DNA from 4 places in the Mesorhizobium bavaricum genome. Region 3 is predicted to be linked to each of the others. Evidence: riboswitches for the same ligand, from Rfam matches in the RefSeq annotation. Region 3 holds a riboswitch; each other region holds the start of a gene.

Region 1 (7,783 bases), on a different replicon from region 3:
TCAGTGTAATTGCTTTATTGAAGGCATAATTCTGGGGACTGTCAGGCCCCGAATAGGCGTTGCGGTTACCAAAATTGAATTTGGTCTCCGTGTATGTCTTCAAAGTGCCGAGCTCGGTTTCCTGGCCAGTCCAAGTCCTTAGGTCAAAGCGGGCGTTCTTGCGCCAGGTGCCCTGATCGCTGCCGTCTTGGACGTCGTGGGTCCTCGCCCCGTCGTAGGAGCCAACGTCGCCAGCGCCGATGTCGTAGCGGACATAGCCGCCGATGCGCAGGCAAGTTTCGGTGCCGGGGATGTAGAAATAGCCCGAGCCGTACACGTCGCAGATCTTGACGTATTCAGCCGGTTCCGGCTCGGCGACGGTCACCGCGTCGGCGGCGCGGGCGCCCGAAACTGCGATCAGGGCCGCAGCTGAGCCGAGAAGAAGGCTCTTGATGTTCATACTTGATCTCCATTCATTGATTTGAAAAGGGCGAGGACGTCAATGGACGAACCGCTCCCTGTCCCCACGATCGAAAAAGATGCGCATCGCGATGCATCCTTCCCTGCTCGAACGCTATTCATCGGAGGAATTAGTGCAAGTTTAAATTCCGTGTTCCAGCCACATATCGAAGTATCAGTTGCATTTTTACCACGAAATCGTCAGTATTAGTTGCACAAATTGGACAACTATACATCTGCACAAATCGCACAATTGGTACATCTGCTTTGTGCGCACTTATAGAAGGCGCGGACAGCCACCGGCATCCGGTCAGCCGTCAGATGGATCCAATCAGAGAAATAGCCTGGGCGGCCGATGCGACGACTTCTTCGTCCATACCTTCTCTGAGCAATTCGATAGGAATGCGACCCTTGAGAAGAGGCGAGGGGCTGATCAGCCATAGCCAAGCCAACCTGGGATCGGAGATCGAGGCAAGGACCTGCCTGATTCCGGGCATAGGCCTACCGTCGATGAACTGAGCCAGGGGAAATACATGCTTGCGGGAGCCTCTCCGAAAGGCAACCACGTCATTGTGCCGCTGCCACCAATGCAGCGTGGACCGCGGTATTCCAAAACGTCTCTCGAGATGCGTCGACCCCGCAACTGGACCGGCCCACTCCGCAATGCGCGCGCCTTCTCTCGGGTAATCTTTCAGAACCGGATGCCCGAGCGGATGATCGGCTGGCCGCGGTCGCGAAGCGATCTCACACGCCTGTGCATTTAGCCGTCGCGCTGCTTCGGCCTCCAGCCTACCAAGAAATTCGGCGGCCACGGCGGTCAAATCGTTGGAAGGAGAACCCGAAGGTGCGACAGTAGCCGTGTCGCCCTGCCTCGCCGCATCGCATTGGGAAAGAATGCGCTGCACCTCCTTCATGACAAAGCTTGAAAGCTCGGCCTGACGCTTTTCATCCCCAAGATCACTCGACCCGGACATATCTGGCTTTCTCATTGGCTTCCCTCGGCAAGCCGCCGAAAGAGCGTTGAAGACATGAAGTTTGGAGGACGGCGATGTGTTGCGTTTTCGTATGCTCGCGACCTAGCAGCCGCTTGGGGCTTCAACTTGTGCCTCTCAATAAAAAAGGGAAAAACATCGATGGACGACCGTCTTGCCCCACGATCGAAACAGACGCACATCGCAGTGCATCCTTCACAGTGTGACGCTATCCGCGACGCTCATTTGTGCAAGTGTAAAGTTTAACTTGCCAGCGTTATATAATTAGACGTTGCTTTTATGCAACTACTTTCCAAGTGTTACTTGGACAAATCGAACGTATTGCACATTTAGACAAACTGTACAGTTCAACTGCGACTGTAATGTTCACATTTACCGGCGGTATACACGCTTCACCGTTGCAGCATCGCATTGGCCAGGTGCACGGCACCTCCTTCATGAAAGGTTGAAAGCCCGTCCTCGGGCGTTTCACTTACGTCGATCCACTCATAAGGGCTTCCCGGCCGGGTTTATCCGGAGCCTCTGCAGCCGAAGGACCGGGCGCCGCGTTCTCGTCACTACCGATTAGCAAGCCCCCGTGCCGTATCGAGATCGGAAGGTGAGCTGTTGTATTTCGCTCATTGTATGCACCCGAGGATATCTCTAAAGGCCGCATGGATGTTTGTCCCGCTAGCTGCAAGTATGCGCGAAGTGGTGTTCAGTTCGCCAATATAATATTCCGGACGACACCATCGCGTTTTCAGATGGCCGCGTCCCATGAGGAACTGCCGCTGCTTCGACGCTCGCAAGGACGTCGGGAATGAAGCACTACGCCGCGTCGCGAGAACGACGCTCACCGTTGCCTCGTAAGTTGGTTCATGGGATGTACAGCGAGGTTGGGAGGGTACGACGCCGGCTGAAGGTCCGCGACGCTGTTCAAGCTCCGCAAGGCTGACGTTGCCCAATTCCGGATACGGAAAACAGAGATCGCAAAGCTCAACAGCGTGTCGCTGTCGGCGCTGAGTTCGGTCAGAAGCCAGTTCGCCGCCCCGGGCGGATCGAATAATTTCACGACCGGGATATGGGCGGTTTCGGTGTCGGCTGCGCCATTGGCGAGAAGCCGTAAACGGAGTTCGTCGGTGATCAGCATGGATGTGTTGCATTTGATTACTGGCGCAACGGGCTGAAAAACCTCGAAACCAGCGAACGAAACAGGCGTTTCGCGATAGGCCGAACTCCTACACGCGTTTCCGCAATGCATTTAGGCGCTTGTAATCCTCGATGATATCGGCAGAGAAATGAGCGAGCTGAACGGCATCGCCCCAATCCGGGACGTGATATTGGCTGATTTCTCTATCGTCTATCCGCCTATACGCCTATACGCAGTGCCGGCCCCAGCCGCCAGCCGTCGAAGATGCGACTAATCGCGTGCAAGCCATGTTGGGTGCCCTGACACCAAGGTACGTGCGCCTCAGTCGCGTCCACCCCCATTCACAAAACCGGCTCCGTGGAGTACGGGGAACGCAGAGAAATCTCCGGTCGCAGCCTTACCCGGTCAAAACAAGGACTCAAACCATGAATGCCCTCGTCATCTGCTCCGGCGGATTGGACTCTGTTTCGCTCGCTCACAAGGTGGCGACCGAGCAGAAACTCATTGGCCTGCTTTCGTTCGATTACGGCCAGAGGCACAAAAAGGAACTCGGCTTCGCCTTTATCTGCGCCAAGCGGCTGGGTGTTCCGCACCAGATCGTCGATATCCGCGATGTCGGCCGGAACCTGAGCGGCTCGGCGCTGACCGATGATGTGGACGTGCCCGACGGGCACTATGCCGAAGACTCCATGAGGATCACGGTGGTGCCGAACAGGAACGCCATCATGCTGGCTATCGCGTTCGCGGTTGCCGCCGCGCAGAAGGCCGATGCGGTGGCCACTGCCGTCCACGGCGGAGATCATTTCATCTATCCCGATTGCCGGCCCGCTTTTATCGACGCGTTTCAGACGATGCAGAACCATGCGCTCGCAGGCTATGCCGATATCCGCCTTTACGCTCCCTATGTGAATATGTCGAAGGCCGACATCGTCAGCGAGGGGGCAAAGTACGCCACACCGTTCGAGGCGACGTGGTCCTGCTACAAGGGCGGCGCACGTCATTGCGGTCGCTGTGGGACATGCGTCGATCGGCGCGAAGCATTCGATCTGGCCGGCATTGCCGACCCGACAGATTATGAGGACGCGGACTTCTGGCTGCACGCTATCCAGACAAGGAGCGCGTGATGTTCCGCATTACCAAAGAGTTCCACTTCTCGGCCTCGCATCAGCTCACCTCCTTGCCACCAGATCATCAGTGCGCGCGTCTACACGGCCACAACTACATCGTCGTGGTGGAGCTTTCAGGTGGCGAACTGAACGAACATGGCTTTGTGCGCGACTACCACGACCTGGCGGCGCTCAAACACTACATCGATGGGACGTTCGACCATCGGCATCTTAACGACGTTCTGGGGCATGACCGTGTCACAGCGGAATGTCTGGCCAGGCACTTCTACGACTGGTGCAAGGTGCGGCTACCACAAACCTCCGCCGTGCGGGTGAGCGAGACGCCGAAAACCTGGGCGGAATACCGGCCATGACTTGCGCGTTGCATCCCGGAATCCGCGTCAGCGAGATTTTTGGGCCGACCATTCAGGGTGAAGGTATGCTGATCGGCTTGCCCACGGTGTTCGTAAGAACGGGCGGGTGCGATTATCGCTGTTCCTGGTGCGACAGCCTGCATGCGGTGGACAGTCGCTTCCGCCATGATTGGGAGATGATGTCAACCGATGCGGTCTGGCAAAAGGTCATTGCGCTTTCCCGCGGTCAGCCCGTGATGGTGTCGCTATCGGGCGGCAATCCGGCCATCCAGCCGCTTGGACCGCTAATCGACCGCGGGCATGGTGAGGGCTACCGCTTTGCATTGGAAACCCAAGGCTCGGTGTCCAAGCAATGGTTCGCGGATCTCGACGTGCTGGTGCTCAGCCCCAAGCCGCCCTCAAGCGAAATGACGACGGATTGGGCCGCGTTCGACGCCTGCGTCGAGGCGGCGCAGGATAAGCCGCAGATGACGCTCAAGCTCGTCGTCTTCGACGATGATGACTATGCCTATGCCAAAGACGCCGCGGCGCGCTACCCGCGATTACCCGTCTATCTCCAGCCTGGCAATCACACGCCGCCGCGTCCCGGTAACGAAGACGTGCTGATCGACATGGCCGGTGTGATGAAACGCATGGAATGGCTGGTCGAAAAAGTGACCCGTGACAGGTGGTTCGAGGCGCGTGTACTGCCGCAGCTTCATGTTCTGCTCTGGGGAAACAAACGGGGCGTCTAGCCCACGCCGATGACGTAGACGGACATCCAGTTGTCGGCAGCAACGTCGGCCAAGAAAGCCCGAAAATGCCGTGCTGGAAAAGGTTTCGAATCCGCATGCTGGCTCGCCTATCGCCGGTGCTTCGCGCTCCTCCAGGCGTGACTTGCTCTCGGTACGTGCGCGCGCTTCCCCAGGGTTGATTGGTCGCCGATCGCCGCCTCGGGCCAAGCCTCCGGCCGAATGCGCTTGACAAGATAGCGCCGGCTCGTTCAATTCGGAGCATTCACCAGGGGAGTCCCGGCAAGGGGCTGAGATACTGCTGGCTTTCGCGGCGCAGTGACCCGTTGAACCTGATCCAGTTCATACTGGCGTAGGGACGGTGCAAGCGCTTGCGGGAGTTTACGCCCGAGGTCCTGTTTCGGCAGGTCGAGCAAAGCGTCTTTTCATCCTTCCGGCACAGAACTGGGTCTCCAATGCACGAGCAAAGGAGCCTCAAGATGAATGCCCTCACCCCCGCCGTGTCGACGGGACCACTGCCCGCCTCACGCAAGATCCACAAGTCTGGCGTCCTCTATCCGCACATCAAAGTGCCGATGCGCGAAATCTCCGTCCATCCGACAGCCGGGGAGCCGCCTGTCACCGTCTACGATCCGTCAGGCCCCTATACCGACCCGACTGTCGAAACCAGCATCGACAAGGGCCTTGCCCGGCTTCGCCACGAATGGGTCGCGGCGCGCGGCGATGTCGAAGCCTATGACGGCCGCCATGTCCAGCCCGAAGACAATGGATTTGTCACGGGTGAGCGCCTGACGCCGGAATTTCCCTTACGCAACCGGCCGCTCAGGGCCAAGGCCGGCAAGGCGGTGACACAGCTCGCCTATGCGCGTGCCGGCATCATCACGCCCGAAATGGAGTTCGTCGCCATCCGCGAGAACCTCGGACGCGAGAGCCTGTGCGGCAAGCTGCATCGCGACGGCGAAAGCTTCGGCGCGGCGCTTCCTGATTTCGTCACGCCGGAATTCGTGCGCGAGGAGGTGGCGCGCGGACGGGCGATCATTCCCGCAAACATCAATCATCCCGAGAGCGAGCCGATGATCATCGGCCGCAATTTCCTGGTGAAGATCAACGCCAATATCGGCAATTCAGCGGTCACATCGTCGATGGCCGAGGAGGTCGAAAAAATGGTCTGGGCGATCCGCTGGGGCGCCGATACGGTGATGGATCTGTCGACCGGCCGCAACATTCACAACATCCGCGACTGGATCGTGCGCAATTCACCGGTGCCGATTGGCACCGTGCCGCTTTACCAGGCGCTCGAGAAGGTCGGCAGCGTCGCCGAGGATCTGACCTGGGAGGTCTATCGCGACACGCTGATCGAACAGGCCGAACAAGGCGTCGACTATTTCACCATCCATGCGGGCGTGCGGCTGCACTACATCCCGCTGACCGTCGACCGGGTCACTGGCATCGTCTCGCGCGGCGGCTCTATCATGGCCAAATGGTGCCTCCACCATCACCGGGAAAGCTTCCTTTACGAGCATTTCGCGGAAATCTGCGACATCTGCCGTGCCTATGATGTGTCCTTTTCCCTCGGCGACGGCCTTCGTCCCGGCTCGATCGCCGATGCCAACGACGCGGCGCAATTCGCCGAGTTGGAAACGCTCGGCGAGCTGACGAAGATCGCCTGGGCAAAGGACTGCCAGGTGATGATCGAGGGGCCCGGCCACGTGCCGATGCACAAGATCAAGGAGAACATGGACAAGCAGCTCGCTGTGTGCGGCGAGGCGCCGTTCTATACGCTTGGGCCGCTGACGACCGACATCGCGCCGGGCTATGACCACATCACCTCAGGTATCGGCGCGGCGATGATCGGGTGGTTCGGCACGGCCATGCTCTGCTACGTCACGCCCAAGGAGCATCTCGGCCTTCCCGATCGCAACGACGTCAAGATTGGCGTGATCACCTACAAGATCGCCGCCCATGCCGCCGACCTGGCGAAGGGCCATCCGGCCGCGAAAGTCAGGGATGATGCCCTTTCCCGCGCGCGCTTCGAGTTCCGCTGGGAGGACCAGTTCAACCTGTCTCTCGACCCCGAAACCGCGCGGTCCTTCCACGACCAGACCTTGCCTAAGGAGGCGCACAAGCTGGCGCATTTCTGCTCGATGTGCGGGCCGAAATTCTGTTCCATGCGTATCTCTCACGACATCCGCGCCGAGGCACAGAAAGAGGGCATGGCGGCAATGGCCGCGAAATACCGCGAGGGCGGCGATCTCTACCTGCCGGTAGACGAGACCGACGCACCGCTCATGCCAGAGGCGCCGGAACCGTCATGAGGGTGTTGATCAAAGGGGCCGGCGTCGCCGGCCTCACCGCCGCCTTCGAGCTCGCCGCCCGCGGCGCGACAGTCACAGTCGCCGAGACCCGGCATGGCATCGGTGGCAACGCATCGTGGTTCGCCGGCGGCATGCTGGCGCCATGGTGCGAGCGTGAAAGCGCTGAGCAGCCGGTGTTGGACCTGGGCCGCGACGCTGCCAACTGGTGGAACGAGGTACTGCCCGGCCAGGTGACACGGGCCGGAACACTGGTTGTTGCTGCACCGCGCGATGCGGGCGAGCTTGACCGGTTCGCCAGCCGCACGTCCGGCCATCGGCGTGTCGATGAAGATGAGATTGCGCTCCTGGAACCCGACCTCGCCGGCCGCTTCCGGCGCGGACTGTTATTCCCCGATGAGGCTCATCTCGACCCGCGCCACGCGATGGGGGCACTTCATGACAGGCTCGCTGCCATGGGTGTCGAATTCCGCTTCGGCGCCGATGCCCGGCACATTTCCGGTTTCGATCGCCGGATCGACTGCACGGGGATGGCGGCAGAAGACGACGGCCTGCGCGGCGTTCGCGGCGAGATGCTGATCCTGCGCACGCCGGACATTTCGCTGTCACGCCCGGTCCGGCTGCTTCATCCGCGCTTTCCGCTCTACGTGGTGCCGCGTACCGATCACCGTTTCATGGTTGGCGCGACGATGATCGAAAGC
Region 2 (7,783 bases), on a different replicon from region 3:
GGAAATCAAACGCCAAGCGAAAGCTTCGGCATAAAGTCCGCTGGCCTTGCCGACCAATTCCGAAGCCAAACCTCGAACGCCGCTTGACCCGAATTTCATGATTTCGCTTTGCTAGTGGACAGGCAGGGTGGGGTCATGTTGCAATGGGCTAGTACTTTCTATTGCAAGGGCCATCGCTCTCAGCCACCTGTTGTTCAGATATGCGGTCTCTACAACACGGTGTGGCGTAAGGACCCCTCAGAGTTCCGCCGAACAGCAGGGCATCCACTGGCACAGGGGCATCCACAGTTCTCCTTCTATTGGAATCTTTTGGCGCGCTCATCTAATGATCGAGGCAGTAGAGTGATCGATCGGTGCCTGCCGGTATTTCGCTATGCAGCATCATGACAGATCCGTAAACTTGGTTGTTTGGATGGAATGCATCCATGGCATGGATAGGGCTAGAAGGCCGTCTCGATCAGCGCAATGGAACCTGTGATTCTTAGGTATTTGGATTAAGGTCAGCCAGAGCGCTCGCCGACCATGGCGTCGCCTAGGGCGCTAGACCCAAGAAGCAGGAACCGATGCTGGGATCAGCTGGGACAACGATCAGCGCCGACAATGTCTTGCCTTGCGACGCCTTCAGTCTAGGAAAGTTGTTCTGGAATTGCGTTCGATCAAGGCCCAGCGCAAAACCTTGATGCAGTCGTCGCCGCCGCAATCTTCGCCTTCGGCTTTGTCTACATCCATCAGTTCGAGGACGGAAACGGCCGCATTCACCGCTACCTGATCCACCACGTCCTTGCCATGCACCGCTTCAATCGCCGGGAGTGGTGTTCCCGTATCGGCCGCGATCCTGGACCAGATCGACGAGTACAGGCGTATGCTGGAGAGCTATTCGAAGCGCTTCTGCCATTGGTCGAAGGGGAACTGACGCCGCAATTCAAGTCCGGGTGCTGAATGACACCGGGGATTTCTACCGATACTTCGATGCAACCCCGCACGCCGAATTTCTTTATGCCTGCGTTCGGCGGACGATCGAACGGTTCCTTCCCTACGAAACAGCTTTTCTGCAGCGCTACGATCAATTCCGGTAACATGTGAATGCCTTTATCGACACGCCTGAGCGGCTGATCGATCTGCTCTTCCGTTTCCTTAACCAGAATGGTGGCCCCTATCGAGCCGCGCCCTCGGAAAGGAATTTCCCGCTCTGACCAATGACAAAGCGCGGGCGGCTCGAGGCGATCTATGCGCAGACCAGAAAACGGCAAAGCACGCGGCAGAAGCCTTTCACTGGGACTGCCGGTCGACCCTTGCGTTATCGCCGAACTCGGGACGTCAAGTTCTGGAGCAAACCGGACAAGCCGAAGGTGTGTCGGGAATGCTGCTGCGCCACGGCAGTGATTTCTGCATCGTCTATACGCCTACATACGCAGTGGCGGATTAAGCCCCCCAGCGGTCGAAGATGCGCGACAAGTCGCGTGCAAAGTCATCTTGGGGACCCTGACAACAAGGTACGTGCGCTCAATCGCGTCCACCCCATTCACAAAACCGGCTCGGTGGAGTAGTGGGAACGCAGAGAAATCTCCGGTCGCAGCCTTACCCGGTCAAAACAAGGACTCAAACTATGAATGCCCTCGTCATCTGCTCCGGCGGATTGGACTCTGTTTCGCTCGCTCACAAGGTGGCGACCGAGCAGAAACTCATTGGCCTGCTTTCGTTCGATTACGGCCAGAGGCACAAAAAGGAACTCGGCTTTGCCGCCATCTGTGCCAAACGGCTGGGTGTTCCGCACCAGATCGTCGATATCCGCGATGTTGGCCGGAACCTGAGCGGCTCGGCGCTGACTGATGATGTGGACGTGCCCGACGGGCACTATGCCGAAGACTCCATGAGGATCACGGTGGTGCCGAACAGGAACGCCATCATGCTGGCTATCGCCTTCGGGGTTGCCGCCGCGCAGAAGGCCGATGCGGTGGCCACTGCCGTCCATGGCGGAGATCATTTCATCTATCCCGATTGCCGACCCGCTTTTATCGACGCCTTTCAGACGATGCAGAACCATGCGCTCGCAGGCTACGCCGATATCCGCCTTTACGCTCCCTATGTGAATATGTCGAAGGCCGACATCGTCAGCGAGGGGGCAAAGTACGCCACACCGTTCGAGGCGACGTGGTCCTGCTACAAGGGCGGTGCACGTCACTGCGGTCGCTGTGGGACATGCGTCGAACGGCGCGAAGCATTCGATCTGGCCGACATCACCGACCCGACAGATTATGAGGATGCAGACTTCTGGCTGCACGCTATCCAGACAAGGAGCGCGTGATGTTCCGCATTACCAAAGAGTTCCACTTCTCGGCCTCGCATCAGCTCACCTCCTTGCCACCAGATCATCAGTGCGCGCGTCTACACGGCCACAACTACATCGTCGTAGTGGAGCTTTCAGGTGGCGAACTGAACGAACATGGCTTTGTGCGCGACTACCACGACCTGGCGGCGCTCAAGCACTACATCGACGGGACGTTCGACCATCGGCATCTTAACGACGTTCTAGGGCATGACCGTGTCACGGCGGAATGTCTGGCCAGGCACTTCCACGACTGGTGCAAGGTGCGGCTACCACAAACCTCCGCCGTGCGGGTGAGCGAGACGCCGAAAACCTGGGCGGAATACCGGCCATGACTAACGCAATGCAGCCCGGAATCCGCGTGAGCGAGATTTTTGGGCCGACCATTCAGGGCGAAGGCATGCTGATCGGCTTGCCCACGGTGTTCGTAAGAACAGGCGGGTGCGATTATCGCTGTTCCTGGTGCGACAGCCTGCATGCGGTGGACAGTCGCTTCCGCCATGATTGGGAGATGATGTCAACCGACGCGGTCTGGCAAAAGGTCATTGCGCTTTCCGGCGGTCAGCCCGTGATGGTGTCGCTGTCAGGCGGCAATCCGGCCATCCAGCCGCTTGGCCCGCTGATCGACCGCGGGCATGGTGAGGGCTACCGCTTTGCATTGGAAACCCAGGGCTCGGTGCCTAAGGAATGGTTCGCGGATCTGGACGTGCTGGTGCTCAGCCCCAAGCCACCCTCAAGCGAAATGACGACAGATTGGGCCGCGTTCGACACCTGCGTCGAGGCGGCGCAGGATAAGCCGCGGATGGCGCTCAAGCTCGTCGTCTTCGACGATGAGGACTATGCCTATGCCAAGGACGCCGCGACGCGCTACCCGCAATTACCCGTCTATCTGCAGCCCGGCAATCACACGCCGCCGCGTCCCGGTAACGAAGACGTGCTGATCGACATGGCCGGTGTGATGAAACGCATGGAATGGCTGGTCGAAAAAGTGACCCGTGACAGGTGGTTCGAGGCGCGCGTACTGCCGCAACTTCATGTTCTGCTTTGGGGAAACAAACGGGGCGTCTAGCCCACGCCGATGACGTAGACGGACATCCAGTTGTCGGCAGCAACGTCGGCCAAGAAAGCCCGAAAATGCCGTGCTGGAAAAGGTTTCGAATCCGCATGCTGGCTCGCCTATCGCCGGTGCTTCGCGCTCCTCCAGGCGTGACTTGCTCTCGGTACGTGCGCGCGCTTCCCCAGGGTTGATTGGTCGCCGATCGCCGCCTCGGGCCGAATGCGCTTGACAAGATAGCGCCGGCTCGTTCAATTCGGAGCATTCACCAGGGGAGTCCCGGCAAGGGGCTGAGATACTGCTGGCTTTCGCGGCGCAGTGACCCGTTGAACCTGATCCAGTTCATACTGGCGTAGGGACGGTGCAAGCGCTTTGCGGGAGTTTACGCCCGAGGTCCTGTTTCGAGCAGGCGGCCAAAGCGTCTTTTCATCCTTCCGGCACAGAACTGGGTCTCCAATGCACGAGCAAAGGAGCCTCAAGATGAATGCCCTCACCCCCGCCGTGTCGACGGGACCACTGCCCGCCTCACGCAAGATCCACAAGTCTGGCGTCCTCTATCCGCACATCAAAGTGCCGATGCGCGAAATCTCCGTCCATCCGACAGCCGGGGAGCCGCCTGTCACCGTCTACGATCCGTCAGGCCCCTATACCGACCCGACTGTCGAAACCAGCATCGACAAGGGCCTTGCCCGGCTTCGCCACGAATGGGTCGCGGCGCGCGGCGATGTCGAAGCCTATGACGGCCGCCATGTCCAGCCCGAAGACAATGGATTTGTCACGGGTGAGCGCCTGACGCCGGAATTTCCCTTACGCAACCGGCCGCTCAGGGCCAAGGCCGGCAAGGCGGTGACACAGCTCGCCTATGCGCGTGCCGGCATCATCACGCCCGAAATGGAGTTCGTCGCCATCCGCGAGAACCTCGGACGCGAGAGCCTGTGCGGCAAGCTGCATCGCGACGGCGAAAGCTTCGGCGCGGCGCTTCCTGATTTCGTCACGCCGGAATTCGTGCGCGAGGAGGTGGCGCGCGGACGGGCGATCATTCCCGCAAACATCAATCATCCCGAGAGCGAGCCGATGATCATCGGCCGCAATTTCCTGGTGAAGATCAACGCCAATATCGGCAATTCAGCGGTCACATCGTCGATGGCCGAGGAGGTCGAAAAAATGGTCTGGGCGATCCGCTGGGGCGCCGATACGGTGATGGATCTGTCGACCGGCCGCAACATTCACAACATCCGCGACTGGATCGTGCGCAATTCACCGGTGCCGATTGGCACCGTGCCGCTTTACCAGGCGCTCGAGAAGGTCGGCAGCGTCGCCGAGGATCTGACCTGGGAGGTCTATCGCGACACGCTGATCGAACAGGCCGAACAAGGCGTCGACTATTTCACCATCCATGCGGGCGTGCGGCTGCACTACATCCCGCTGACCGTCGACCGGGTCACTGGCATCGTCTCGCGCGGCGGCTCTATCATGGCCAAATGGTGCCTCCACCATCACCGGGAAAGCTTCCTTTACGAGCATTTCGCGGAAATCTGCGACATCTGCCGTGCCTATGATGTGTCCTTTTCCCTCGGCGACGGCCTTCGTCCCGGCTCGATCGCCGATGCCAACGACGCGGCGCAATTCGCCGAGTTGGAAACGCTCGGCGAGCTGACGAAGATCGCCTGGGCAAAGGACTGCCAGGTGATGATCGAGGGGCCCGGCCACGTGCCGATGCACAAGATCAAGGAGAACATGGACAAGCAGCTCGCTGTGTGCGGCGAGGCGCCGTTCTATACGCTTGGGCCGCTGACGACCGACATCGCGCCGGGCTATGACCACATCACCTCAGGTATCGGCGCGGCGATGATCGGGTGGTTCGGCACGGCCATGCTCTGCTACGTCACGCCCAAGGAGCATCTCGGCCTTCCCGATCGCAACGATGTCAAGATTGGCGTCATCACCTACAGGATAGCTGCCCATGCCGCCGACCTGGCGAAGGGCCACCCGGCAGCGAAAGTCAGGGATGATGCCCTTTCCCGCGCGCGCTTCGAGTTCCGCTGGGAGGACCAGTTCAACCTGTCGCTCGACCCCGAAACCGCGCGTTCCTTCCATGACCAGACCTTGCCGAAGGAGGCGCACAAGGTCGCGCATTTCTGCTCCATGTGCGGGCCGAAATTCTGCTCGATGCGCATCTCCCACGACATCCGGGCCGAGGCGCAGAAAGAGGGCATGGCGGCGATGGCGGCGAAATACCGCGAGGGCGGCAGTCTTTATATGCCGGTGGACGGCGAACCGCTTTTGTCGAAGATGCCGGAGCCGTCATGAGGGTGCTGGTCAAAGGGGCCGGCGTCGCCGGCCTCTCTGCTGCCTTCGAACTCGCCGCCCGCGGGGCGGCGGTGACCGTCGCCGAGACCCGGCACTGCCTTGGCGGCAACGCATCATGGATGGCCGGCGGCATGCTCGCGCCCTGGTGCGAGCGCGAAAGCGCCGAACAGCCGGTGCTGGATCTCGGACGCGATGCCGCCGACTGGTGGGATGCGGTGCTGCCGGGTCATGTCACGCGGGCCGGAACGCTCGTTTTGGCGATGCCGCGGGATGCAGGCGAACTCGACCGGTTTGCAAGCCGCACCTCGGGCCATCGGCGGGTCGACGAAGACGAAATTGCGCTCCTGGAGCCCGATCTCGCCGGCCGCTTCCGTCGCGGGCTGTTCCTCCCGGGTGAAGCCCATCTCGACCCACGTCGTGCAATGGCGGCGCTGCATGAAAAACTCGCCGGAAGCGGCGTCGAATTCCGCTTCGGAGTGGACGGCCGGCACATGACGGGATTCGACCGCGAGATCGACTGCACGGGAATGGCCGCGGTCGATGACCGACTGCGCGGCGTTCGGGGCGAGATGCTGATCCTGCGCACGCCGGACATTTCGCTGTCACGCCCGGTCCGGCTGCTTCATCCGCGTTTGCCGCTCTATCTGGTGCCGCGCGCCGACCACCGTTTCATGGTCGGCGCGACGATGGTCGAGAGCCAATCCGGAGAACCGGTCACGGTCCGTTCGATGATGGAGCTTCTGAGCGCCGCCTATGCCCTCCATCCAGCGTTCGGCGAGGCAGGCATCGTTGAGACCGGTGCCGGTGTTCGTCCAGCCTTTCCCGACAATCTGCCGCGCGTCGAAATGAGCGGCGAAACCGTCGCGATCAACGGGCTCTATCGCCATGGTTTTCTTCTCGCCCCCGCCATGGCGCGCCAGGCGGCCGACCTGGTTTTCAGTCAAGACGGAACCAAGGAACTTACTCATGAAACTGATGGTCAACGGCGAAGCGTATGAGGTTGCCGCCACCACGCTGGCGGAGCTGCTTGCCGCGCTCGACTATGAGGGCGATTGGCTGGCAACGGCCGTCAACTGCGATCTCGTGCACAAAGCCAACCGCGCGGAGTTCCAGTTGAGCGACGGCGACCGGATCGAAATCCTCTCGCCCATGCAGGGAGGCTAGCATGTTCGATCTTCTCGGAACGACGCTTGCCTCACGCCTGCTTCTCGGCACCGCTCAATACCCTTCGCCGGCCATCCTTGCCGATGCGGTCAAGGCGTCGGGCACATCGGTGGTGACCGTCTCGCTGCGCCGTGAGATGGCAGGCGGCAGAGCCGGCGAAAAATTCTGGTCGCTGATCCGCGCACTCGGCACAAGAATCCTGCCCAACACTGCCGGCTGTCACTCCGTCAAGGAAGCGGTCACCACCGCAAAAATGGCGCGCGAAGTGTTCGGAACCAACTGGATCAAGCTCGAAGTGATCGGCAACCACGACACACTGCAGCCGGACGTGTTCGGCCTTGTCGAAGCCGCCCGAATCCTTTGCGAGGACGGTTTTGATGTATTCCCGTATACCACCGACGACCTAGTCGTCACCGAGCGGCTGCTTGCGGCGGGCTGCAACGTCTTGATGCCGTGGTGCGCACCGATCGGATCCGCCCTCGGGCCGATAAACATCACGGCGCTGCGCTCGATGCGCGGACATTTCCCTGGCGTCCCGCTGATTGTGGATGCAGGGCTCGGGCGACCGTCGCACGCGGCGATTGTCATGGAACTCGGCTTTGACGCCGTGCTCCTGAACACGGCGGTCGCCAGGGCGGCCGATCCAGTCGGCATGGCGCGTGCGTTCGGCAAGGCGGTCGAGGCCGGTCGTGAAGCTTTCAGTTCGGGAATGCTCGAACCGCGCGACGTCGCCGTGCCGTCGACACCGACGATCGGCAGGGCAGTTTTTTCATGAAGCTCGATCCCTTCTATCTGATCGTCGAAAGTGCAGCCTGGATCGATCGGCTGGTGCCGCTCGGCGTCAAGCTGGTGCAGCTTCGCATCAAGACCATGGGCGAAGCCGGATTGCGCGCTGAGATCCGCACAGCGAAGGCCTTGTGCGCTCGATA
Region 3 (7,783 bases):
GACATCGAAGACAAGCGGCGCGTCACCATAGCTGAACGACACCTGGTCCAGCCGCACCGGAACACCCTTTTCAGACCTGCTGGCCGCCCCGTCAGGCATCCCGATCCTTCTCCCTTCCAAGCCAGTGCGCCGCTACGATCAACGCGAGGCAGACGAGGCCGAGCAACAGCGCCAGGCCGGCGGCGTCCTGCGTGCGGTAGCTGCCCATGCGCGCCAGCAGAAGGTAGGGCAACGTCTGCACGGAATCACTGCCGAACAGCGCGATGACGCCGAGATCGCCAAGCGACAGCGCCATGGCGAAAGCGAAAGCCGTGGCGAGCGGCCGCCGCAGCGATGGCCAGTCGACCACGATCAACCGGTTCCAGCCGGCAATGCCGAGCTGAGCACAGAGCCGTTCATGACGTTCGCTCGCCGCATCATAGGCGGGACGGACGGCGCGCAGTGCGAACGGCATCGCCATCACAGCGTTGACGGTGACGACCATGACCGGGGCGATGGCAAAGACATCGCCGACATGGCGCAGCAACAGGAACCAGCCCGCGCCGACGACGATCGGCGGCACGACGAGGACAAAACCGGCACCGGTATCGGCGGCGTGTTCCAGCATTCTCTTGGGACCAGTCCGGCGGTTCAACGCCAGCGCCCGGCGCGCCATGGTCAGCGCCAGCGACAACGTCACGGAAAGCAGCGCCGACAGGAAGGCGAGCACCGCACTGGTCAGCGTCGCCTGCCGCACGGCGACCTCACCGGCCAGCCGGCCGAGATCGGCGCCAAGCCCGGCCATCACCGTGGCGACCATCGGTCCGGCAACGAACAGCAGCGTCAGAACGATGAGCACGACGTTCAGTGAGGTCTCGGCCCCGTTGACCGAAAGATAGCGGCGTGTCGCAACCGGCAGATTGGTGTCGCCGACCACATTGGCGCCAAGCCGCGTCAGCGCCAGCACGACGGCAAACGTCAAGGCGATCTGCAGCAGGGTCAGCGTCACGGCGCGCGCGGGATCGAAATCGAAGCGCAGCGCCTGGTAGATGCCGACTTCGAGCGTCGTCGCGGCCGGCCCGCCGCCGAGCGTCAGCACGATCGTGAACGAGGTGATGCAGAGCATGAAGACAAGCCCGGCGACCCCGGGCAACGCCGCACGCAACGTTGGCCATTCGATCAGCCGGAACGCCGGCCGCGCCCCCATGCCGAGCTGGCTCGCCAGCCGCCACTGATCGGCGGGAATGGTCTGCAGTGCCTCGAGGAACAGCCGCACGCTGAGCGGCAGGTTGAAGAAGACATGGGCGACGAGGATACCCGACAGGCCATAGATGCCCGACCAGTCTCCACCGCCGATCACGCTTAACACGCCGGCGAAATAGCCGGCGCGGCCATAAAGCGCCAGAATGCCGAGTGCCGCGACGATGGCCGGCAGCGCCAGCGGCACGGCGAACAGCTGCAGGATGAAGGCGCGGCCAAAGAAGCGCGGATGCCGCGACAGCGCGCGTGCCACGAACAGTGCCGGCACCACCGAAAGCAGCGTCGAGAGTACGGCCTGCCACAAAGTGAAGCGAACAACGCGAAAGAGATAAGGATTGAAGGCTGCCCAGGCGCCGGAGAAATCGTGAACGCCTTCGACGAGCAGTCCGGCAAACGCACCGCCGATCAGCAGCGCGATGGCGGCAAGCGCGATGATACCGGCGCTGATGCGGGGGTCAGAGGACGCGCGTTGCACGCGGGACCGCCTGACCCGAGACCTGCCATTGACTGGAGTTCAGCGGGCGCCGCGTTCCTTCGCGCCTCCCTCTGTCCTGCCGGACATCTCCCCCACGAGGGGGGAGATCAGCCGTCACTAATCTCAGATGTCGCAGGACGAGCGCCAGCTCCCAAGCTGCCAATCTCCCTCCTTGAGGGGGAGATGTCCGGCAGGACAGAGGGGGGCGCCGTAGAGCACTCATCTTCGATCGGTTGCCACAGCCTATTTGCTCATCACCGCCAGCCATTCATCCACCCAGGCCTTGCGGTTGGCGGCGACCTCCTCGGGGCTGAACAGCAAGGTCTTGGTCGGCTTGACCAGTTTGTCGAAGGCCGGGTTGAGCGGCTTGTCGGTCTTGCCGGCCGGGAACATCCAGTTTGTCTCGGGGATGGCATCCTGGAATTTCGGTCCGGTCATGAAGGCCATGAACTTTTCCGCCAGCGGATTCTTGGCCCCTGTGGTGGTGATGCCGGCGACCTCGATCTGCAGATACTCGCCCTCTTCGAACGACGCCGCCTGGTAACGCTCGGTGTTCTCGGTGACCATGTGATAGGCCGGTGAGGTGGTGTACGACAGCACCATCGGCGCCTCGCCCTTGGTGAACAGGCCGTAGGCCTCGCTCCAGCCCGGCGTCACGGTCAGCACCTTCGCCTTGAGCTTCGCCCAGGCCTCCGGCGCCTTGTCGCCATAGACCGACTTCACCCACAACAGCAGGCCGAGGCCCGGCGTCGAGGTGCGCGGATCCTGGATGACGATCTTGTCGTCGGCACTGCCTTCGACCAGGTCCTTCAGGCTCTTCGGCGGGCTCTTCAGCTTCTCGGTGTCGTAGACGACGGCGAAATAGCCATAGTCGAAAGGCACGAAAATGTCGTCGCTCCAGCCGCCCGGCACACTGACATCGGACACCGCGCCATGTGGCGCAAACAGGCCTGTGGCCTTGGCATCCGCGGTCAGATTGGTGTCGAGGCCGAGCACGATGTCGGCCTTGGTCGATGCCCCTTCCAGCCTGACGCGGTTGAGCAGCGCGACGCCATCGGCGACCGAGACGAAGTCGACATCGCAGCCGCATTCGGCCTCGAATTCCTTCTTCACCACGGGACCCGGACCCCAGTCGGCGGTGAAACTCTCGTAAGTGTAGATGGTGAGCTTGTCCTTGGCCAAGGCCGGCCCGGACAGGACCACAGCCATCGCAGAGACAAGAGAGTATAAAAGCGTGCGCATCGGCGCCTCCTTCGTTCGAATTGAAAGGAATTGAGGCGTCGGACTGTCCGAAACGTCTAATCCCTCCGCCGGTACAAACCGGATCAGGTTCAGCGGGTTGGCGACTTGCCTCTCAGCCGGTCCGCGAAGATCGCGTCCGGCACCCCGTTAGAGCGTTTCGACACATAGGCCCGGCCGATCCCTCACGCAAGTGGGAGTTTGCCGGCCTTCCGTTTCCCGTGCCGGGCTGGTAAGGGCCACACGATATGAGCACATTCACCATCTTGCTTGGCGGCGATCTCATCCGCACGCCCCGGCTCGACCGCCAGGTCGCAGGCTCCCGCGTCATCGCCGCCGACGCCGGCATCGGCCATGCGCGGCTGCTGGGTCTTGTCCCGGAACTGTGGGTGGGTGATTTCGATTCCGTGCCCGCCAACCTGCCGGACGATCTCGCCGCCGTACCCCGCCGGACCTTCCCGGCGGAGAAGGACAAGACCGATGGCGAATTGGCCATCGCCGCCGCGCTGGAGCGCGGCGCGACCAGCCTGGTGCTCGCCGGCGCCTTCGGCGGCAAGCGCGCCGACCACGCCTTCCTGCATCTGGCGCTCGCCCTGCGGCTGGCCGAGGCCGGGACGAGGATGCTTCTGAGCAGCGGCGCCCAGGAAGGCGCCCCGCTGCTGCCCGGGAAAGCCGGCTTCGACTATGCCGACGGCACGCTGTTTTCGGTGCTCGGCTTTTCCGATCTTTCCGGCCTGACAGTCACCGGCGCCAAATGGCCGCTCGATCACGTCAAGGTGGCGTTCGGCTCGTCATTGACCATCTCCAACGAGGTCAGGGGTCGCCTCGAAGTCACGCTCGGCCATGGCCGCGCGTTGTTGCTCGCTCACCCTTATCCTCTACCTGAAAGCTGACATGGCCCCGCCTCTTCTCCATCTCGACGGGATAAAACTGACCTTCGGCGGCACGCCGCTGCTCGATGGCGCCGCCTTGACCGCGTCGGCCGGCGACAAGATCGCTTTGGTCGGCCGCAACGGGTCCGGCAAGTCGACGCTGCTGAAGATCGCCGCCGGCCTGATCGAACCGCAGGACGGCGAGGTGTTCCGCCAGCCCTCGGCGACCGTCCGCTATTTGCCGCAGATGCCCGACATGGAGGGTTTTGCAACGGTCCGCGCCTATGTCGAGGCGGGGCTCGGCCCCGCCGACGATCCCTATCGCGCCAGCTATTTGATGGAGCATCTCGGCCTGTCGGGCGAGGAGCGACCGAACGATCTTTCCGGCGGCGAGGCAAGGCGCGCCGCCCTCGCCCGCGTCATGGCGCCGGAGCCCGATATTCTGCTGCTTGATGAGCCGACCAACCATCTCGATCTCTCGGTGATCGAGTGGCTGGAAGAGGAGCTCGTCCGCACCTCCTCGGCGCTCGTCGTCATCTCGCATGACCGCCGCTTCCTCGAGCGCGTATCGCGCGCCACCGTCTGGCTCGACCGCGGCCAGACCCGCAGGCTGGACAAGGGCTTTGGCCATTTCGAGGAATGGCGTGACCTTGTGCTGGAAGAGGAAGAGCGAGAACAGCACAAGCTCGGGCGCCAGATCGTGCGCGAGGAGCACTGGCTGCGCTACGGCGTGACGGCGCGGCGCAAGCGCAACATGCGCCGGCTGGGTGAACTGCAGACCATGCGCCAGCGCTTCCGCGGCCATCGCGGCGCCGAAGGTTCGGCAACCATGGTGGCCAGCGACGCAGCCGAATCCGGCAAGCTGGTGATCGAGGCGAAAAACATCGAGAAGAGCTTTGGCGACCTCACCGTGGTCAAGGGATTCTCGACCCGCATCCAGCGCGGCGATCGCGTCGGCCTGGTCGGGCCGAACGGCGCCGGCAAGACGACGCTGCTGAAGATGCTGACCGGCGAGATGAAGCCCGACGCCGGTTCGGTGCGGCTCGGCACCAATCTGGAGATCGCCACACTCGACCAGAAGCGCGAGGCGGTCGACCCGCAGGAAACGCTTGCGCAATATCTCACCGACGGACGCGGCGAGAACCTCGTCATCAATGGCGAGCAGCGCCATGTCGTCTCCTACATGAAGGATTTCCTGTTCAAGGCTGAGCAGGCACGTACGCCGGTGCGCGAGCTTTCCGGCGGCGAACGGGCGCGGCTCTTGCTGGCGCGCGTGCTGGCGCGGCCGGCAAACCTTCTGGTGCTCGACGAGCCGACCAACGATCTCGACATGGAAACACTGGAGCTGCTGCAGGAATTGGTGGCCGGCTTTGCCGGCACGGTCATCCTGGTCAGCCACGACCGCGATTTCCTCGACCGCACCGTGACCAGCATCATCGCTCCGGACGGCGGCGGCCGCTGGATCGAATATGCCGGCGGCTATTCCGACATGCTGGCACAGCGTGGCGGCACCAAGCTCGACGACCGCAAGGCTCGCCCGAAGGCCGAAGCCGGCGAAGCCCCAGTGACGGCCAAAAGTGAGGCCGCGGCGCCAAAGGGGCCGGCGAAAGAAACTGTCGTTCAAGCAGAAATTCGCGCTGGAATCCCTGCCCAAGAAAATCGAGGCCGTGATGGCTTCCATCTCAAGGCTTGAGAACAACATCGCCGATCCGGCCTATTACGAGCGCGATCCGGCCTCGTTCCAGAAGACCATCGCCGCCCTCGACAAGGAGCGCGCGACACTGGCGGCGCTCGAGGAAGAGTGGCTGGAACTGGAGATGCTGCGCGAGGAGATGGAAGGGTAATGGTGTTCGCGGGCCTTATATTGGACGCATAAAGGGACGCGAACTCCATGCTTCAATCGAAGTCGGCGAAAATCCGTCGGCCATCAGTTCGCAGTTGATCGAAGACGCCAAAGCGTTGGGCATCAACATTTCTTGCGCCGCGGAGATGGGTATTGTGAAAGCGATCTCGGCGAAAAAGACGCGTCAATGGGCAAGAAGAGAACAACGAAGCCATTGCAAGCTGGAACGACCATGTCGGACGCAAAGGACTGCCCCAAGCCAAATATCGGCTGTTTTGATGTCGCCTAAGGCGCTCTCGTCTCAGCCCGCCGTCTTGGCCTGCCAGGCCTTGATCGCTTCGTCGAACACCTTCTCGCCGGGAATGCCCTTTTCCATGGTCAGCAGCGCCCGCCGACCGGTCTTGTAGACGACCGGCACGTCGATCCAGTCCTGCCCGCGAAGCAAGGTCATGTTGGCGTCCTCATCGGCCTTGGTGTCGTTGAGCGCGACGAGGAAGAAGCCGTCGGCGATCTTGGCAGGGATGCCGATCAGCGGGCTGCCGGCATCTTGCTCAGAACTCTTCATGGCGACACGCAGAATGTTGTCGACACCGCCGCCTTCGAAGCCGTCGGGCGTCAGGAAGATCATCTCGATGATGTGGCTGGCCGGCAGTGTCTGGTCGGTGTTGCGGCGGATGGTCATGCGCAACTGGATGTCCTTGCCCGGTATGGTTGCCTCAGCGCGGATTGCCGGCTCCGGCGGCAGGTCGCCACCGGGCGATTCCTGCACCAGTGACCAGACGATGCTGCCGGGCTCCGCCGAACCCTGGGCGGTGCTGGTGCGTTCTTCATAGAAGATCGCCTTCTGGCCGACCGGCAGCGCGGTTTGCGCGGGCGCGGCCGCCGGTGCTGGCGGCGTGGCGCCTGCCGGTGCCGGAGGAGTGGCGGCAGCATCAGCCGGCGCAGCGGGCGCTCCGCTGGCAGGTGGCGTTGCGGGTGCCGTACCCGGCGGCGGCGTTGCGGCGGGTGCGGCCGCGGCCGGGGTGCCGGCAGCCGGGGCGGAAACCGCCGGCGCGTTCGTCGCCGAGGGCGGCGTGGTCAGCGCGGCGACCGATTCGCCTTCGCCGATGCCGCTCTGTCCGCCGGCCGGGCCGGGATCGACTTCGCTGCCCTGTGGCGTCAGCCGCTGCGTGAATTTCGTGCCTTCGGTTTCTGTGCCGGCAGCTGCTGGCGCCGGCGGCGTTGCCGCGGCATCGGTTGCCGGCTTGGCCGGCGCCGGCTTCACCGGTTCGGTCTTGACGACCTTGGTGCTGCCGTCAAGTCCCAGCATCTTGCCGAAGGCGTCCTTGTTCAGCCAGATACCATAGCCACCGCCGGCAACGACCAGCAAGGCGACGATGGCGGCGATCAGCCCGCCATAGCTGCGCTTGCGTTCTGCCGGGCTCAGGCGCTCAAAAGTATCCGACACCGGCTCTTCGTTGCTTGAAAAGACATCGACCCCGTCGTCGGCCACCTCCTCGCTGTCCATGCCCGGAAGGGCCGTGTCAGCGCGAGCAGAAGGCGCCGCTGTCGGCTTTTGCCAGCTAGGCTCGACCTTGGCGACAGGTGGCGCCGGTCGATTTGGTTCCGGCTTGGCGAGAGGCGGCGGCGGCCAGGTCGGTTCTGCCTTCGCCGGTTGCCGTGTATGGCTCGGCTGGTTCTTGTTGCGGTCGATGGAAGAAAAGATGTGTTCCAGTTCCGCCAGCGGGTCGGTCTCCGGACCGCTCTTGGCATAGTCCCGCTCGACACTTACGACAGCGTCTTCCAGTGAGCGCTTCTGCTTGGCTATGACCTCGGCGGACAGCGGCGGCGAAAACTCCGCAAGTTTCTTTTCGAGCGCGGAACGCGCGCCGTCATAGATCCGCTTGCGCGTATCGAGTCCCGGCTCGCCGTGCTTGTCGAGCTGCCTTTTCAGAACAGAAACGAAATCTGCCATGCTTCGGTCGACCTGTATTTTGCTCCCGGGCCGGCCCCCGCAAATCAGCCGCGATGCCCCGGAAAGGCTGAGAAACTAGTCTTGAAACGGATCGGTCACAAGTATCGTGTCGTCCCGTTCCGGACTTGTGGATAGGAGCGCGACAGGGGCGCCGATCAGCT
Region 4 (7,783 bases), 1.8 Mb from region 3:
GTTTCAGGCAGCGCGATCGATGCGGCGGATGACCTTGACGGCCTCTGCTTCAGCCACACCAATCAGCGCATCGATTCCCTGGATGGTCTCGATATGGCCGCGAGCCGCCACCATCCGCCGCAGGACGTGAAGATCATCGCGAATTTCGCAGAGTGTCGTCCGGAGCGTCACGGGCATTGGGCAGCCTTCCGTAACTCAACTGTCTCGACGCAAGGCGGTTCCCTCGACCACAACGCAAAAGCCCGCCACGGGCGAAACCGGAGCGGGCCTTGGAGGAGGACAAGGGGTGGGACCCTTTCCTCTTGTTTCCACGGGGGGTGTGGACCGCGGCCATCTTACAAAAGTTTCGAAACAAGCCGCATCACAAGCCAGCTTGCAAACATCACAATCCGGTGCAGGCCGGCATCGGCACGGTCACGAGATTGCGATTGCCCGGCGACGATCGAGCGGCACGGCTAAATGCGCCCGAGCACGACAAGCACGATGATGATGAGCAGCACGAGCCCCAGGCCGCCGCCGCCATAGTAGCCGGTTCCGTAGAACGGACCACCGCCGAAGCCGCTGAAACCTCCAAGCAGCGCAATGACAAGAAGAATGATGAGTATGGTTCCAAGGCTCATGGTTTTCCCGCTCCTGTAGACGCTGACGCGCCGATTTGAACATCGTCGTACGCGATGTTTCGATGACGTGAACGTTCGAGCGGCCTTACCGTTCCGCGAGATTGCCGCGCCGGCGCATGCATGAAGAAGATTCGCCGACAAAATGAAAAAGGCCCACCACCTTGCGACGGCAGGCCCCTGGCGTTTTCCAGCCTTAGCGGCGCCTTGTTGTCAGACGATCCCGTAGAACAGCCTGTAATGGACGCGCTGCATATAGTCCCGGTATTCCGGCGTGGCGGCAAGCAGCGCCTCTTCGCGCAGGATGCGATGCACCTGGAAGAACGTGATGACGGCGTAGACGGCGAGATTGTAGAAGGAAAAGGCCGACAGTAGATACAGGACATGGCCGATCAGATAACCGGCATAGATCGGGTGTCGTACAAGGCGGTAGGCACCGCCGGTCATCACGCCGCGATTGCCCGGCAAGATGGCGAACGAACGCCCCAGCGATATCTTTCCCCAGATCACGAAACTCAACGCCAGGGCTTGCAGCGGCGCCGCGACATAGACCGGGATGATGGCAGCGCCTGGCTCCAGGGTGATGAAGCCGACACCGAAGCTGGCGATGATGGAGACAATCACCGTGAGCGGGTTCCAGTCGCGAACCTGCGGCCGCCGCGACAGAAGCAGCCAGGTGAAGGTAAGAATCTCGGAAGTCGCCACCAGCGCCACATTGAGACGGGTCGGGTCGAGGATAAGGTGATATAGGCCGCGATAGACAAACAGCCCCGCGAAAGCCAGCGCGCAGGCGCGAAAGAAGCCTTCCCGCAAGTCGACCAGGATTTCGCGCTTTCGGGCTGCGGACAAAATTCCATCGTCGTTGACGTGCGAAAGGGCTTCACTTTTTGATATGAGCAACGCAAGCATCCCAATGATCCCTCAGGGCGACCATTGCATGCAACCATTGCCGGGCAGTTAACCGGCAAGGTCGAAACCTCGCTAAATCGCCTCTGCGTCGAGCATGCGATCGGGTTTAGTCACTTTGGGGGCAGGTCTACAATTTATGCTTGCATTTTGGAACAAATAAGGAACAATACGAGGATTACCGCCAAGGCGGACAAGGGTTTCGGGGGGAGGACCAGCGATATATGGCGAGCTGGAAAGGTGTGGGGCTGGCTGCCGCCGCGATTGGATTGAGTGCGCTGATGAAAACTTCGCCCGGCTGGCCGCTGTCGGCTGGGCTTGCCGTCTTTCTCGCTCTGAACGCACCAGCTCTCGCGGCAGAGAAGGACTATGCCGGCTGCATCGGCAAAGACATCGAGCCGGACCAGCGCATCGCGGCCTGCACGCCGATCGCGGAGGACAAGGGGGAATTCTACGACAACCGCATGATCGCCTATTTCAACCGCGGCATCGCGTGGAATGACAAGCGCGACTATGACCGCGCAATCGCCGACTACGACCAGGCCGTCAGCCTCGACCCTAACGAGCCGGCGGCCTACTACAACAGAGGTACAGCGTGGTTCAACAAGGGCGATAGCGACCGCGCCATCATCGACTTCGATCAGGCAATCAACATCAATCCGCAATATACCAAAAGCTATCTCAATCGCGGAACGGCATGGTTCAAGAAGGGTGACGATAAACGCGCCATCGCCGATTTCGACAAGGCGATCAGCCTCGACCCGAGCGCCGCCGACGCCTTTTACAAGCGTGGCCTGGCACTGTTCCGCACAGACAAGGGCGACCGCGCCGTGCTCGATTTCAACCAGGCAATCGTACTCGATCCGAAATTTGCCAAGGCTTACACGGCTCGCGGCTATGCCTGGGCGCAAAAAGGCGACGATCAGCGCGCCATGACCGACTACAACACGGCGCTCGGCCTCGATCCGAAAAACAGCGAGGCCTACCTCGATCGGGGCCTTGTCTGGATGAACCGCGGCGACAATGAACGGGCCATCGACGATTTCCAGCAAGCCATCATCGCCAACCCGAACAACGGCAAGGCACACAACAACCTCGGTTTTATCTGGTCTCGAAAAGGCGACCTGGAGAGGAGCACGGCAGAATATGACGAGGCGATCCGCCTCGATCCGAAGGACGCCGCGCCTCACCTCAACCGCGGTATCAACCTGGCGGCCAAAGGCGACAGTGATGGCGCCATTGCCGATTTCGACCGGGCGATCGAAATCGACCCACGTTTCGCCAACGCCTATTTTGCCCGCGGCACGGTGTGGGCCGACAGAAACGACCATGGCCGGGCAATCGCCGACTATGACAAGGCGATCAGCCTTGATCCCAAAAGCGGCGCTTACTTCAATCGGGCCTTGGCCAAGACGATCGAAGGAGACCTCGTCGGCGCAGCCGCTGATTGCCGAAAAGCCATCGAGCTTGATCCGAAAAAAACCGGCGCATGCAGCACGCAGGCGACGGGCGCAGAATCCCCGGCTGCGCCCAAGGCGGCCAAGCCGGCCGAACCTGTCGTCTTTCCCGAACAGGATAATTCCGGCGTCGTAGCTTCGAGCATCCAGCGCGGGCTGGATCTGCAGATTCGAGGCAACGTCGGCGACGCCATCAGCGAATTCAGCCGGGCAATCGAGCGGGATCCCTACAACGCCGAAGCTTATTATGACCGCGCACTCGCCAAGGCGTCGCAGGGAAACTATGAGAGCGCCGCCGACGACTGCCGGCGCGCGATCGAACTTGATCCAAAACGCGCCGGCACCTGCCGTGAACAGGCACCCGGCGAGGACTTGTAACAGGTTTGGGGAGGGTTGCCTTGTCGCTGCAGGGCGAGCCGGGGCGAACATGTCAAAACCGCCCTGCTCTATTGGATCGCCAGCAACTGGGCTACCACCCGAGTTCCTGGTCTTCCCCTCAGGGGCAGATTGGTCACCTACCCCAGATAGGTATTGCTGAAATACCCCCCGAAATCCGGGCGTGATTTGGTCGGATTGCCGTCGGCATCGCGCAGAATGCCGGACGCGAAGAGGTAGTCGCCGATCGCGTCCATTCGCGCCGGATCCATGGTGCCGATGGCGCCGTTTTGGCTGCGCAGGTAATGGCCGTCGATCAGTGCCTTCAGCGAAGCCTCGATCAGTGCCGGATTGGTCAGCGCGTCCTTGTTGGCGGCGATCAGAATTGCGGCAGCCGCATCGGGATGGTCGACGGCGAACTGGTAGCCGCGCCGCGTCGCCTGGACGAAGGCGGCCGCAGGTTTGGGGTTTGCCTGGAGATAGGCTTCGCTCGAAGAGATCAGTGTCGTGTGCTCGTCAGGCACGCCATGGTCGGCATAGATGAAGCTGCGCTGCCTGACGCCCTTCAACTCGGCTTCGACACCTTCCCAGGTCGAGACCTCCAGCGTGAAATCGACCGAACCGTTGGCCAGCGCCTCATAGGCCGAAGTGCCGAGCGTCACCGTCTCGAATTTGCCCTTGCCACCATCGTGGCGGATGATGGTGCCGATCAGCGCGTTTTCCCAGGCACTGCCGAAGCCGCCATAGGTCAGGCCGTCAAGGTCTCTCGGGCTTTTGATCTCGCTGCGCGACGCGTTGAACACCAGCCGGCCGGTTTCGGATTGCACCACGGCATAGACCCCCTTCAGGTCAGCTCCGGCGGCTTTCTGGGTGAACAGGCTGATGGTGCCGTTGATGCCGAAATCGGCGACGCGGTTGGCAACGAGCGTGCCGGCCCCAGTATCGCTGTAGGGCAGGATGTCGACCTCGAGTCCGGCTTCGGAATAGAAGCCTTTGTCGCGGGCGACGAACAGCCCGATGTGGTTGGTGTTGACCGTCCAGTCTAGTGCGACGGTGACCTTTTGTACCGCCGATTGCGTTTGAGCCCGGCCCGCTCCGGCAATGAGTGGAACACCCGTGGCAAGGGTCAGCAACAAGGCTTGCCGGCGCGTCAAGTCAGTCATGATCGTATCCTTTGGATGGGTGTGGGTTGGGTCCGGGATTGAGGATGATGTCGAGAATCTCGGCTTCAAGCGTGCTTGCCTGCAGCGCGGCCACTCCGGTGGGATCGCGCGGCCGCGGCAGCGGCACCTTGATTTCGCGGACGATGCGGGCCGGGCGTGCCGACAACACATAGATTCGGTCGGACAGGAACACGGCTTCGCGCACATCGTGGGTGATCAGCAGCGCCGTCCAGCGGTGATGCCGCCACATCTGTTCCAGCCAGCGCTGCATGGCGGTGCGGGTCAGTGCGTCGAGCGCGCCGAACGGTTCGTCGAGCAACAGCATGTCGCGCTCCTGCACCACGGTGCGCAAAAGCGCCGCGCGCTGGCGCATGCCGCCCGACAGCTGCGCCGGAAAATGCCGCTCGAAGCCGGCAAGCCCGAATTCGGCAAACAGCGGCGCGACGCGCGCCCGCGCCGCCTTGCGCCTGACGCCTTGCACTTCGAGCCCGAGCGTCGTGTTGTCGAGGATGCGTCGCCACGGCATCAGCGCGTCACGCTGCGGCATGAATGCGAAATGCCTGCCGTAGTCGTCGAGCGGCGCGCCGTCGAAGAACATCTCGCCCTCGCCGTGCTGCGCGCCGGTCAGAAGCTGGAACAGCGTCGATTTGCCGGCGCCCGATGGACCAAGGATGGAGACGAATTCACCGGCGCCGACGCAGAGCGAAATGCCGGCAAGCACGTCGAGCCCGCCGAAGGCCTTGCGCACATGCCGCAGCTCGAGCCTGCTCATGGCCGCGGCCCCATGCCGGCGGGTTGCTTGCCGGCGGCCCGTTCCCAGGGCATGACAAGCCGCTGCAGCAGCACCGTCAACGCGAACAGGACAAGTGTCAGCGCAGCGCTGACACCGACGGCGGCCAGCACCAGATCGGGGCGGAAATTGTTCTTGGCGTTGAGCATGTAGATGCCCAGCCCCTTCGCCGCACCGGCATATTCAGCGAAGATGGCGCCGACCACGGCATAGGTGATGGATATCCTCAGGCCGGCGAAGAAATAGGGCAGCGCCGACGGCAGCCGCGCCAGCACGAAGACGCGCCAGCGCCCTGCCCCCATCGCGCGCAGCATCTGGCCGATCTCGGACTCCGTCGCCTCGTAGCCCTCGACCAGTGCCACTAGCATCGGAAAGAAGGTGACCAGCGCCACCAGCATGATCTTGGGCGTCAGCCCGAAGCCGAACCACAGCACCACCAGCGGCGCGATCGCCACCAGCGGCAAGGTTTGGCTGACGATGAAAACGGGAAACAGCGCACGCCGCAGCGGCTGGAAGAAATCGACCAGCATCGACAGCGCAAAAGCAGCGCCGAGTGAAAAGGCAAAGCCGATCAGCGTGGCGCGAATGGTGGGAATGGCATTGTCGACCAGCACCTCGCGATTGAGCACCGCCTGCTCGAACACGCGCGACGGCGCCGGCAGCGTCGTCGGCTTGATGCCGGAACACGTGGCGTAGAGCTGCCACGCCAGAAGCAGCAGCCCGACCGAGATCACGGCTGGTGCTGTCTTGACAACAAGGCTCGCGATCGGGCGCGAAGCGACTGATGGTGAGGCCACGGACATAACCTTTGACGAGGTCGCGCGAAAGCGCGGCTGGCTCAGACGGCCGACGGGCTGTTGGCCGAGACCGTGACGTCGAGGGTTACGTGGCCGGCGCCGGGCCCGAAGCGGCAAAAGGCCTCGTCGAGCGCCGAAAAGATCGCGCCGGCATCCCCGCGCAATTTCGTGCAGAAATGCTTCGAGCGCTCATAGACGCCGGACTGCTTGAGAAAATCGATGCAGCCGTAGATCTCGTCCATGTGGTCGTCGGTGCCCATCACATAGAGCGAGAACTGCGCTGCCGCCGGCTGGCCGGTGGCGGCCGCGCCGCGCACCGCCGCGATTGCCGCGTCCTTGCGCGGGCCGAGTGGCCTGGCAGGTCCGCCAAGCGCATCGGAGCTGCAGATCGGATCATCCGGCTCGCCGGGGCAGCCGCGCGAGATGGTGGCCGACAGCACGCAATGTTTGCCGCTGCGTGCCGCCGCCACGAACAGGTCCCGGATCGCCGGAAACAGCACTTCGGGCGGCCCGACCAACAAGGTCGAGATGTCGTCGGTCTCGATCCTGAGCCGGTCGCGGTAGGGATCGAGCGCGCCCAGCGCGCCAAGGATGACACCGACGAAATCGTCGGCCATGGGATATAGGGAAATCTGTGCGCCTGAAAACATCGCCCGCCTCGCTCCGCTGGTATTACCCAGATCAGCTTCTAGGGTCTGTGGGCTTGCCGCCCCCGTCTCAGCCCCGACCGTACGGAGCACCCCTGTGGATGCGCGGGTTAAAGCACCATTCGAGCTGAAGCGAAAGCCGTTTTTTCGGTGCTCTGCGCCAAAAGCATTGCGCCAGGCCCAGGCCCTGAGCGCAAACCGTCGGTGCTGCCGGACCGGAGTTTGTCGGCAACCTTCGCTGCCGCAACCGAAACCCGGGCCGTTCGAGCGACAAACGCTCAACCAGCTGGCAGCGTCTGGCGGCCGGCATGCGCATGGCGCATGAAATCGACGAAGGCGCGCACGGCCGGTGGTGTATGACGCTGCTTCTGATAGCAGAGGAACCAGCCGGGAAAGGTCGCGCACCAATCATCCAGCAGCGACACCAGTTGGCCGGCATCGATCAGCGGGCGCACGAGGTCTTCCGCCCAGAAGGCGATGCCGACACCCTGCACAGCGGCGGCAATCGCCATGTCGCGGCTGGAGACGACAAGCGGGCCGTTGACCGCGACCGAGAACCACTGGCCATCCCTGGCGAATTCCCAGGGATAGAGGCCAGCACTGCCCGGCCGGCGCCAATTGATGCAGCGGTGCTGGAGCAGATCGACCGGTGCCGACGGCGATCCGCAACGGGCGATGTAGTCCGGCGAGGCCACGGCGAGCTGGCGCAGCGTGCCGCCAAGCGCCACGGCGACCATGTCGGCTTCGAGAAATTCGCCTAGCCTGGCGCCGACGTCATAGCCGGCCTCGACAATATCGATGGCCGCATCGTCGATCGTCACATCGAGCACGATGTCCGGCCATGCCTGGTGAAAACGGCCGAGCACCGGCTCCAGATAGGTGGCGGCGGCAACGCTTGGCATATGGACGCGCAAGATGCCGGCCGGCGTGTCGCGCAAGGCGGTCGCATCGCCGACCGCCGCCTCCATCTCGGCCATGGCCGGCGCGAAGCGCGCATGCAGGCGCGCGCCGGCTTCAGTCAGCGAGAGGCT

The links. A riboswitch is a leader RNA that binds a small molecule or an ion and turns the genes downstream of it on or off. The one in region 3 is predicted to bind thiamine pyrophosphate.
Positions count from the first base shown of each region.
Region 1: linked by a shared signal. The riboswitch ahead of thiC (phosphomethylpyrimidine synthase ThiC) and the one ahead of thiB (thiamine ABC transporter substrate binding subunit) in region 3 are both predicted to bind thiamine pyrophosphate.
Region 2: linked by a shared signal. The riboswitch ahead of thiC (phosphomethylpyrimidine synthase ThiC) and the one ahead of thiB (thiamine ABC transporter substrate binding subunit) in region 3 are both predicted to bind thiamine pyrophosphate.
Region 4: linked by a shared signal. The riboswitch ahead of AC1RZR_RS16690 (YkoF family thiamine/hydroxymethylpyrimidine-binding protein) and the one ahead of thiB (thiamine ABC transporter substrate binding subunit) in region 3 are both predicted to bind thiamine pyrophosphate.

Region 1 covers NZ_JBXAYV010000002.1:93,137-100,919, forward strand. The annotation lists gene AC1RZR_RS36675 (porin) at 1-439, opposite strand, end outside; gene AC1RZR_RS36680 (antitoxin Xre/MbcA/ParS-like domain-containing protein) at 756-1,427, opposite strand; gene AC1RZR_RS36685 (DUF2958 domain-containing protein) at 2,263-2,559, opposite strand; gene queC (7-cyano-7-deazaguanine synthase QueC) at 2,985-3,683, shown strand; gene queD (6-carboxytetrahydropterin synthase QueD) at 3,683-4,039, shown strand; gene queE (7-carboxy-7-deazaguanine synthase QueE) at 4,036-4,773, shown strand; TPP riboswitch at 5,031-5,147, shown strand; gene thiC (phosphomethylpyrimidine synthase ThiC) at 5,250-7,085, shown strand; gene thiO (glycine oxidase ThiO) at 7,082-7,783, shown strand, end outside.
Region 2 covers NZ_JBXAYV010000001.1:511,419-519,201, forward strand. The annotation lists gene AC1RZR_RS35180 (phosphomannomutase) at 1-99, opposite strand, end outside; gene AC1RZR_RS35185 (hypothetical protein) at 622-792, opposite strand; gene AC1RZR_RS35190 (hypothetical protein) at 724-939, shown strand; gene queC (7-cyano-7-deazaguanine synthase QueC) at 1,607-2,305, shown strand; gene queD (6-carboxytetrahydropterin synthase QueD) at 2,305-2,661, shown strand; gene queE (7-carboxy-7-deazaguanine synthase QueE) at 2,658-3,395, shown strand; TPP riboswitch at 3,641-3,757, shown strand; gene thiC (phosphomethylpyrimidine synthase ThiC) at 3,861-5,690, shown strand; gene thiO (glycine oxidase ThiO) at 5,687-6,688, shown strand; gene thiS (sulfur carrier protein ThiS) at 6,657-6,854, shown strand; gene AC1RZR_RS35225 (thiazole synthase) at 6,856-7,629, shown strand; gene AC1RZR_RS35230 (thiamine phosphate synthase) at 7,626-7,783, shown strand, end outside.
Region 3 covers NZ_CM165566.1:1,602,153-1,609,935, reverse strand. The annotation lists gene thiQ (thiamine ABC transporter ATP-binding protein) at 1-99, opposite strand, end outside; gene thiP (thiamine/thiamine pyrophosphate ABC transporter permease) at 92-1,714, opposite strand; gene thiB (thiamine ABC transporter substrate binding subunit) at 1,958-2,956, opposite strand; TPP riboswitch at 3,000-3,113, opposite strand; gene AC1RZR_RS07815 (thiamine diphosphokinase) at 3,202-3,846, shown strand; partial or broken gene AC1RZR_RS07810 (ABC-F family ATP-binding cassette domain-containing protein) at 3,848-5,669, shown strand; partial or broken gene AC1RZR_RS07805 (hypothetical protein) at 5,764-5,817, shown strand; gene AC1RZR_RS07800 (hypothetical protein) at 5,882-5,947, shown strand; gene AC1RZR_RS07795 (hypothetical protein) at 5,970-7,622, opposite strand; gene AC1RZR_RS07790 (adenylosuccinate synthase) at 7,698-7,783, opposite strand, start outside.
Region 4 covers NZ_CM165566.1:3,390,947-3,398,729, reverse strand. The annotation lists gene AC1RZR_RS16725 (hypothetical protein) at 4-177, opposite strand; gene AC1RZR_RS16720 (DUF3309 family protein) at 456-620, opposite strand; gene AC1RZR_RS16715 (methyltransferase family protein) at 831-1,466, opposite strand; gene AC1RZR_RS16710 (tetratricopeptide repeat protein) at 1,748-3,358, shown strand; gene AC1RZR_RS16705 (ABC transporter substrate-binding protein) at 3,496-4,518, opposite strand; gene AC1RZR_RS16700 (ABC transporter ATP-binding protein) at 4,511-5,290, opposite strand; gene AC1RZR_RS16695 (ABC transporter permease) at 5,287-6,111, opposite strand; gene AC1RZR_RS16690 (YkoF family thiamine/hydroxymethylpyrimidine-binding protein) at 6,147-6,755, opposite strand; TPP riboswitch at 6,746-6,859, opposite strand; gene AC1RZR_RS16685 (LysR family transcriptional regulator) at 7,031-7,783, opposite strand, start outside.